DNA from 4 places in the Actinacidiphila sp. bgisy160 genome. Region 4 is predicted to be linked to each of the others. Evidence: riboswitches for the same ligand, from Rfam matches in the RefSeq annotation. Region 4 holds a riboswitch; each other region holds the start of a gene.
What was found. Region 4 has a riboswitch for cyclic di-AMP ahead of AC3EUJ_RS28985 (C40 family peptidase). Riboswitches for the same ligand answer to the same signal wherever they lie in the genome.
Positions count from the first base shown of each region.

Region 1: it holds a riboswitch for cyclic di-AMP, as region 4 does, so the genes downstream of both, AC3EUJ_RS20335 (transglycosylase family protein) here and AC3EUJ_RS28985 (C40 family peptidase) in region 4, are expected to answer to the same signal.
Region 2: it holds a riboswitch for cyclic di-AMP, as region 4 does, so the genes downstream of both, AC3EUJ_RS02645 (M23 family metallopeptidase) here and AC3EUJ_RS28985 (C40 family peptidase) in region 4, are expected to answer to the same signal.
Region 3: it holds a riboswitch for cyclic di-AMP, as region 4 does, so the genes downstream of both, AC3EUJ_RS24235 (C40 family peptidase) here and AC3EUJ_RS28985 (C40 family peptidase) in region 4, are expected to answer to the same signal.

Region 1 is NZ_JBYIQW010000025.1:10,055-12,245, reverse strand. Features, by position in the region: gene AC3EUJ_RS20340 (aldo/keto reductase) at 1-254, opposite strand, end outside; cyclic di-AMP (ydaO/yuaA leader) riboswitch at 888-1,078, shown strand; gene AC3EUJ_RS20335 (transglycosylase family protein) at 1,081-2,191, shown strand, end outside.
Region 2 is NZ_JBYIQW010000001.1:549,676-551,866, reverse strand. Features, by position in the region: gene AC3EUJ_RS02645 (M23 family metallopeptidase) at 1-740, opposite strand, end outside; cyclic di-AMP (ydaO/yuaA leader) riboswitch at 926-1,065, opposite strand; gene AC3EUJ_RS02640 (extracellular solute-binding protein) at 1,283-2,191, opposite strand, start outside.
Region 3 is NZ_JBYIQW010000033.1:71,451-73,641, reverse strand. Features, by position in the region: gene AC3EUJ_RS24245 (ATP-dependent Clp protease proteolytic subunit) at 1-113, shown strand, start outside; gene AC3EUJ_RS24240 (hypothetical protein) at 120-422, shown strand; cyclic di-AMP (ydaO/yuaA leader) riboswitch at 774-930, shown strand; gene AC3EUJ_RS24235 (C40 family peptidase) at 934-1,407, shown strand; gene AC3EUJ_RS24230 (GNAT family N-acetyltransferase) at 1,441-2,085, shown strand; gene AC3EUJ_RS24225 (ATP-binding protein) at 2,098-2,191, opposite strand, start outside.
Region 4 is NZ_JBYIQW010000048.1:52,948-55,138, reverse strand. Features, by position in the region: gene pcrA (DNA helicase PcrA) at 1-1,052, opposite strand, end outside; cyclic di-AMP (ydaO/yuaA leader) riboswitch at 1,275-1,433, shown strand; gene AC3EUJ_RS28985 (C40 family peptidase) at 1,442-2,191, shown strand, end outside.

The DNA of each region.
Region 1 (2,191 bases), on a different contig from region 4:
AGGTCCTGGGCGAAGATCGTGCCGAAGTTGGCCTCGGCCGAGCCGGCGGGCGGGCCGTAGTTGTTGGCCAGGTCGATGTGGACCACGCCACGGTCGACGGCGCGGCGCAGCACCGCGCGCTGCTTCTCCAGCGGCGAGGTGTCGCCGAAGTTGTGCCACAGGCCGAGGGACACGACGGGCAGCAGGACCCCGCTGCGCCCGGTCCTGCGGTATTCCATCGAGGCGTAGCGGTCGTCGGCGGCGAGGTAGGGCACGCGAGGGCTCCCGGGCGATGTGAGGAAATGTGCGGGATTGGGAGGCTACCTTCGCCCAATCGGCGCTGTCACGTCCGTCTTCCGGACGGCGGCGCTCGTCAGTGCCCTCTTCTCGCCCCGCCGCAGGGGCGGTTGTGGCGCACGCCACACCGCGGACCGCGCCGGAGCGGCGCATCCGGGAATCGGGGGATGCGCTCGGTGGTTGGCTCAGAGGGTGTTCCTGCGGGTGGGTCCTCAGGACGGCGTGGTCGGGGGCGGGTTGGAGCGGTACGCCTCCTGCTTTATCCGGCATTGAGGTATCTAACCGGACATATGCACCCACAGTGCATGCATAGCGAATCGATGCGTGATGGGTGTCACGTGCCGAATACGCGGCGGGAGCCCTAGGCGACGCAGCGTCTAATTTCTCCACCGGATTTAACCGTACGATATCGCGCGATTACCGTGCGCCAATTTTTCGCCTACGCAGAGCGGACACTTCTCACGTAAAGTCACAGAAGCTGTTGATCGACTTGCGGTCCGTCGGGTGGCGTGATTCCGCTCCTTGCTCCCGAACGATTCCGTCGTTTAGCTTCCAGATCTCGCAGGACCAATTCCTGCGAGATTCTTCCGGGTGGAACGCCTAGTCCTGCCGCTGCCCGGACGCCGGATGACAAGACCGCACGGCAGGAGCGGGGGACCCAGGTAGTTGCCGTTCCCGTTGGTCTCGGGACGGCTAGGGGTGAAGTCGCAGCGACGTGCCTTTATTTGGCATGCCCAATCGCGGCCGGGCATCTCCAGTCCGAACCCGACAGCTTACCTCGCAGGCGTCGGAGAGGAATTCGGCATGCCCGGTAAGGGAAAGCACCGTCGTCCGCGGAACACCCGCATCACCCGTATCAGCGCCCTGGCCGGCACCACCGGCGCCGCGGTGGCGCTCCCGATCGTCGGCGCCACCGGTGCCCACGCCGCTCCCGTGAGCGTGTGGGACAAGGTCGCGGCCTGTGAGAGCACCAACAACTGGTCCATCAACACCGGTAACGGCTTCTACGGCGGCCTGCAGTTCACCCAGAGCACCTGGGCCGGCTTCGGTGGCACGAAGTACGCCCCGCGTGCCGACCTCGCGACCAAGGCCGAGCAGATCGCCGTCGCTGAGAAGGTTTTGGCGACCCAGGGCCCGCAGGCCTGGCCCGTGTGCGGCCCCAAGGCCGGTCTGACCAAGGCGATGGCCAACCCGTCGGCGACCCCGGCGAGCGCCTCCGTCGCCGCCGCGAAGTCGGCCGCGAAGCCCGCCGCGAAGCCCGCTGCCCCCGCCAAGAAGGCCGAGGCGCCGAAGAGCGCCGGCGGCTCCTACAAGGTCGCCGGCGGCGACACCCTCTCCAAGATCGCTGACGCCCAGTCGGTCGACGGCGGATGGCAGAAGCTGTACGTGAACAACAAGTCCGTCATCGGCGGCAACCCGAACCTGATCTACCCGGGCCAGGTCCTGTCCCTGGGTGAGAAGGCCGCCGCCAAGACCGCGCCCAAGGCCGCGAAGTTCGCCCCGGCCGCCGTCAAGGCCGCCAGCACCTCCGGCTACACCGCCCCGCTCGACCGCGTCACCCTGGGCACCGCCTACCACCGGGCCGGCGCCATGTGGTCCAAGGGCTACCACACCGGTGTCGACTTCATCGCCTCCACCGGCACCAAGGTGAAGTCGATCGCCGGCGGCACCGTGGTCTCCGCGGGCTGGGGCGGCTCGTACGGCAACCAGGTCGTCGTCAAGCACGCCGACGGCCGGTACTCCCAGTACGCCCACCTGTCCTCGCTGTCGGTCTCGGCCGGCCAGACGGTCTCCGTCGGCCAGCAGCTCGGCCTGTCGGGCGCCACCGGCAACGTGACCGGTCCGCACCTGCACTTCGAGGTGCGCACCACGCCCGACTTCGGCTCCGACATGGACCCGCTGGCGTACCTCCGCG
Region 2 (2,191 bases), on a different contig from region 4:
CTCTTGGCGAGCTCGGCCAGGCGGGCGGCCTCGAGCTTCTTCGCGGCCTCCTCCGCGGCCTTCTTCTTGGCGGCGGCCTCAGCGCGGACCCGCTCCGCCGCCGCGGACTTGGCTGCCTTGGCCGAGGCCTCCTGCTGCGCGGCGGTCCTGGCGGCCCGGTCGGCGGCGTTCCGCTGCTGCTGGGCCTGGTCGAGGATGCGGTTGCGCAGCGCCTCACCCGCGTCGGGGCTCAGGGCCTCGGCGACGGGCTTGGCCTCGGGGGCGCTGTCGTCGTCGACGAGCGCGCCGATGCCGGGCAGTTCGGACGCCTCGGGCAGATGGGGAAGGGAGACGGGGAGGGGGTTCTTGCCCTCGGCGGCGGCGACCCCTCCGACACCCAGCACGGCCACGGCCGCGACTCCGAAGACCGCCGAACCGCGGCCCAGGGAGCGCTGCTTGGCGACGCGGTGCCGGCCGCGCACGGGCCCGGCGGACTCCTCGGTGGGGTTCCACGGCTCGGCCGGCGGGCCCTCGTGGGGCGCGCCCTCGAAGGCCTCGAAGGCCTCGATGTCCTCGGCGTCCTCGCTGTGCCGGGCGTCCGCGAAGGCCTCGATGTCCTCGGGGAGCGGGTGGGTGGCGACGGTGGCGGTGGTGGCGGCGGCCTCGTACGCCTCGTGCCCGGCGGCCTCGTGCTCCGCGACGGTGGCGTCCTGGGAGGTCGTCTCCGCGGCGGCGGCCGCGTCGAGCCAGCCGGCGGCCATGTTCCACTGGCCGGTGTCCCAGCCGTCGATCGCGTTCTTCGTCGGCGGTGCCTGCTCGGCTGCCGGGGGGTTCCAGCCGGCGGCGATGTTCCACTCGGCGGTGTCCCACTCGGGGTATGCGCTGACGGACCCCTGTTGCTGTCCGGGTATCAGGGCAGGCTCGTTCGACGCCACGCGGGCGCACTCCTTTCCTTCCTTCTCGCCTACCGGGTTAGCTGACGGGTTCGGAGCAGGAAGGTCTCCTACGAGGACCGCGGAGGGCCCCCGATTCACCCCAGGAAGTGGTTCCCCGGTTCCCGCGGACGGGATTCGGCAAGCGCACGGCGCCGCCCTGTCGGCGGTGGGACGACCGCGCTGCGTTATCGAACGTTAATAGAGGCGCCCGCCAATTCCAAGCCACTCAAGCGAGTTCATGACGGGAATCTATGGGGATGGACGGGACAGAAGCGGACATTGGGTCGTGACTGCCGTGACCTATGGGAAATGTGAGTGTGCATCAGTCGTTATGCGGAAGGGAGTGTCGCGCTCACGAGGAGTGATGGTCACCCCGGACCCCGGCCGCCGAGCGCGCGCCCCAGACGGCCGTCCAGGCGCTCCGCCGAGGCGTCGGCGCCGCGGTGCGCCGCGAGCATTCCGTGCACTTCACGCTGCAGGACCCGGGTGAAGGTGACGTAATGCGCGGTCGCCGGACGGGCCCTGGCGGCCTGCAGCGCGCACCACAGCAGGGTCGTGTAAGCGGGGGTCGCGGCGGACGGCGAGGGCGGGGGCTCCGAGCCGCGTCCCGTGGGGCGGTCGTAGAACCAGGCGCGGGGGTCGTGAGGATCGTCACAGTTGACATTCCCGGCTCCGTATGCCGACCGCCGTGCCGGGGCGAAGCCGGCCCGGAGCAGGGCATGTTGGGCGTCGCGTCCGGTCAGGAAGCGGATCAGGTCCGCGGCGTCGTCCGGGCGGTCGCTGTTCGCCGCCACGCCGAGGCTCTGACCGCCGAGCGCCGCGATGCCGGGGAGCCGGGCCACGCCGAAGCGGACGCCTGGGGCGAGGGCGGCGTCCAGCCGGTTGTAGGCGTAAGGCCAGTTGCGCATCAGCACGCTCTGCCCCTCGGTGAACTGGGCGAGGGTGACCGACTCGTCGGCCTCCAGGGACACCGGGTTGAGGTTGTTGGCGGCGCCCAGCCGGCCGAGCTCGTCCAGGCCCTCGCGCAGCCCGTCCTCGGTGCCGATGTAGCGGCCGTCGCCGTCGACGAGTTCGACGCCCGCGGTCCAGAAGGTCTCCAGGGTGTTGACGGTCAGGCCCTCGTACGCGCGCAGCTGGGTGGTGTAGGCGGCGTGGCCGAGCGGGCGGACGTCGGCGAGCAGGTCGCCGATCTTGGCGTATCCGCGCAGGTCGGCGGGGCGGCGCCCGGCCTTGGCGAGGTCGTCGGTGCGGTAGTAGAGCAGGCCGACGTCGGTGTT
Region 3 (2,191 bases), on a different contig from region 4:
TCGAACGGGACACCATTTTTGACGCTCCATCGGCCCTCGCCTACGGACTGGTGGACCGGCTGACGCTGAGCCGCAAGGACGGCGCCGGCCGCCCCCCGCACTCCGCGCGGTGACCGGCCGTGGTACCCGAACTGCCACCGCTCCCGGCCCTGACGCGGGCCGAGGGCGAGCTCGTCGACACCTATCTGGAGGTCGTGGACCTGCTGGGCCGGATCAACCCGTCCCGCTCCCGGGACACCTACGGGGCGCTGCGCGCCGCGCAGGCCCTGGTGGGGCGGGCGACGGAGCTGCGTGACGCGCTGACACTGATGCACATGCGCGGTGAGAGCGAGGTGCACACGGCCACCATGGAACGGGCGCTGCGGGTGCTCGACGGCGAACGGCGCACCGGCCAGGTCACCTTGCCGCCCCACCGTCGCTGACGGAGCGTCACGACGCACTGGTCCGTTCGGGCGACGCGAACTCGAACCGAATGGACTCGCCCGATCGTTGTATCTGCCGTGGACGGCCGAGTGGTCACAAGTTGCGCGACACGGCCGCACTCATCCGGAATCTGACGCTCCGCCCCTGGTGTTCGACTCCTTTCGAGTCGTCAGTCCGGGCCCTGCGTCGCGGAGTCCACCCGAATAGGTGAGTCGTGAACAGACTCACATTCGACCGGTTGCGCTGGGAATCGGTCGCTTCGGTGGGTGATCATCCCTTTGACGACAAGCCCCCGTCATCCCGGCGGGGCGGTCCGCGCGGACGCCGAATCCTGCCGCCGCGCGGATGCCAGGTCGACAACGACGCACCGGCAGGAGCGGAGGACCCGAGCAGTACGGGTCCGGCGCCGGTCGCCGGACCCTTGGGGTGAAGCCGCAGCCGCGGCCGGGCATCTTCGCCTGCCCGAACCCGACAGGTCATCCTTCGCAGGCGGACGACGAAGGGTTGCGCATGAGTGCGCCAACAGCCATGTCCGGGGTCCTGTGCCGGCTGGGGGCGGTATCCGCCCTCACGGCGGCCGCCGTGGCCGGTCCCGCGGTACTGCCGGAGCTCGCCCAGCAGGCCGACGCGGCGACGGTCTCCACCAAGGCGCTGCGGATCGCGGCGTCCAAGAAGGGCGCGCCGTACCAGTACGGGGCCGCCGGCCCCGGCAGGTTCGACTGCTCCGGGCTCACCTTCTACTCCTTCAAGAAGGCGGGCAAGAAGCTGCCCCGCACCGCGGCGGCGCAGTACAACAGCGTCCGGCACATCCGGAAGTCCGCACGGACCCGCGGCGACCTGGTGTTCTTCCACTACGGGAGCAACGTCTACCACGTGGGGATGTACGCCGGGCACGGCAAGATCTGGCACTCCCCCAAGCCCGGCGGGCGGGTGCGGCTGGAGATGATCTGGAGCCGCAGCGTCTGGTACGGCCGGGTGAAGTGACCCCGGTCGCGGACGTGCCGGTAGCGTGCCGGTGTGTCCTTGGAACGAATCCTCGCCGACGCCGCGGTGGGCGTCTTCCCGCCCGCCGACGGCTCGGTGACGGTCGTGCCGCAGCCCACGCCGCGCGACGCCGGGGTGATCGCCTTCACCGCCCACGCCGTGGTCTTCGCGGACGCCGACCCGGGGCGGATCCGCGGGCTGCTGCCGCCCGGCGACCTCTCGGCACCGCTCGATCCGCCGTTCCTCACCGCGCTGTGCGGGCTGCTGGACCGCACGGTGAACAACGTCGACCTGCTGACCGCCGCGCCGGCGCTGCCTGGGCGGCCGCCGGCCGCGCTGGGCCTGCCCCTGCGGGAGACCGCCGAACGGGACCACCCGCGGATCGCCCGGGCCCTGCGGCACCGTGACGACGTCCGGGCGTGGACGGTGCCCGGGGGCACGGTCCTGACCGGCCGGGGCGTGGCGGGCCGCTGGGAGGCGGCCCTGGAGGTCGACCCGGGGGCACGCGGCGCGGGCCTCGGCCGCCGGCTCGCGCTTGCGGCGCGCCATCTCGTCCCCGGGGGCGAGACCGTGTGGGCGCAGATCGCCCCGGGCAATGCGGCGAGCGTGCGGGCGCTCACGGCGGCGGGCTTCGTCCCGATGGGCGCCGAGGCGCTGCTGCTCACACGGGAGGACTGAGGGCCACTGGGGTCACTCGACGGCGGCAGTGGCCCAGGGCAGGCTGATCCAGACCGTCTTGCCGCCCTCCGCGGTGGGGGTGACCAGGAGCGTGCCGCCCGCCTCC
Region 4 (2,191 bases):
TGCTCCAGCAGGATGGTGCGGGCCTGCGGGTAGTCCTCCTCGAACTGGAGGATGTTGCGGATCGTGGCGCCGCGGAAGGCGTAGATGCTCTGGTCGGCGTCACCGACCACGCACAGCTCGGCGGGCTCCTCGCCCTCGCCTTGGCCCTCCCCGCTCCCCGTGCCGACCAGTTCGCGCACCAGGGTGTACTGCGCGTGGTTGGTGTCCTGGTACTCGTCGACCAGGACGTGGCGGAAGCGGCGCCGGTAGTGCTCGGCGACGTCCGGGAATGCCTGGAGCAGGTTGACCGTGGTCATGATGATGTCGTCGAAGTCGAGCGCGTTGGCCTCGCGCAGCCGCGACTGATACATCGCGTAGGCCTCGGCGAGCTTCTTCTCGAACGGGTTCTCGGCCTGGTCGGCGAAGGTCTCCTCGTCGATGAGCTCGTTCTTGAGGTTGGAGACCTTGGCGCTGAAGGACTTCGGCGGGAACTGCTTGGGATCCAGGTCCAGGTCGCGGCAGACCAGGGCCATCAGGCGCTTGGAGTCGGCCGCGTCGTAGATCGAGAAGCTGGAGGTGAAGCCGAGCCTCTTGGACTCCCGGCGCAGGATGCGGACGCACGCGCTGTGGAAGGTGGAGACCCACATCACATTGGCTCGCGGACCGACCAGCTGCTCGACACGCTCCTTCATCTCCCCGGCGGCCTTGTTGGTGAAGGTGATCGCCAGGATCTGCCCGGGGTGCACCTTGCGGGCGCCCAGCAGGTACGCGATGCGGTGGGTGAGCACCCGGGTCTTGCCGGAACCGGCACCGGCGACGATGAGCAGCGGGGAGCCGGTGTGCTCGACGGCGGCGCGCTGCTGCTCGTTGAGCCCGTCGAGCAGCGCGGCCGGGTCGACGGCCGGGCGGGGGGCGCCGTCCCGGTAGTAGGCGTCCCTGTCGACGGGCGCGTCGAAGCGCCCCTCGAAGAGGTCGTCGGGGACCGTGCCGGGCTCGTCCTCGGGAGGCGGCGGGGGCTCCTCCTCCCTCGGTTCGAGGCCGGCCAGGAAGCTGTCGTCAAAGAGGCTGCTCATCGCCTCCCGAGTCTAGGCCGTGGGACGGACAGCGTTGCGCCGCTTGCCCGACCCCGACCCCGTCCCCGTCCCCGTCCCCGTCACGACCCTTCGCGGCCCGGATGGTGAAGGTCACGAAATGATTGCGGACAATTCGAGCACCAGGGTTCCCACAGGCCCCCGCAGTTGACTACCGTGCCGGATCAGGCGGTCCGCTCCACGCGGCGGCGACCGTGCCGTCACGGGCCGCCTCCGCTGAGTCCGGCGACCGCCGGAGCCGGGGACCCAACGACCTTGGGGTGAATCGGTCCGTACGAGCGCGACGCGCCCGCACGGACCGTAGGGCGGCCTTCCGAAGCCCGAACCCGACAGCTAACCCGGTAGGCGGTCCACGGAAGGAGCCGCCTGACTTGGCGACGCACCGCAAGCCGCGCCCGCGCGCGCTGACCGTCCCCGGTCCCCGGACCGCGGTGGGCCTCACGACCGCCGCGCTGGCGACCGTCACTCTCTTCGGCGAGAGCGCGAGCGCGGCGCCCGCCTCACCCGACAAACCCTCCATCACCGAGGTCAAGGCCCAGGTCGACAAGCTCTACCACCAGGCCGAGGCCGCCACCGAGCGCTACAACGGCGCCAAGGAGCAGACCGAGCAGCAGCGCACGCGCGCCGACGCGCTGCTCGACCAGGTGGCCCGAAAGACCGAGACGCTCAACGCCGCCCGCCGCACCATCGGCGAGTACGCCGCGGCGCAGTACCGCGGCGGCGGCCTGGACGGGACGACGACCTTCCTGCTCACCTCCGACCCGCAGCAGTTCCTGGACCAGGCGCACCTGATGGACCGCCTGTCCGACCGCCAGGAGCACGCGCTGGAGACCTTCCGCTCCGAGCAGGCCGAGACCACGGCCAAGCGCGCCGAGGCCGTCGAGAGCCTGCAGAGGCTGACCGAGGCGCAGCAGCGGCTGAACGCGGAGAAGACCGCGGTCAAGCAGAAGCTCGCCGCGGCGCAGAAGCTGCTGAACAGCCTCACCGCCCAGGAGAAGGCGCGGCTGGCGGCGCTGGAGAAGAAGCGCCGGGAGGAGGCCGCCGCGAAGGCCGCGGAGATCGCCGCCAAGGAGAAGGCCGCGCAGGAGGCGGCGGCGAAGGAGGGGGCCTCATCGGGCTCG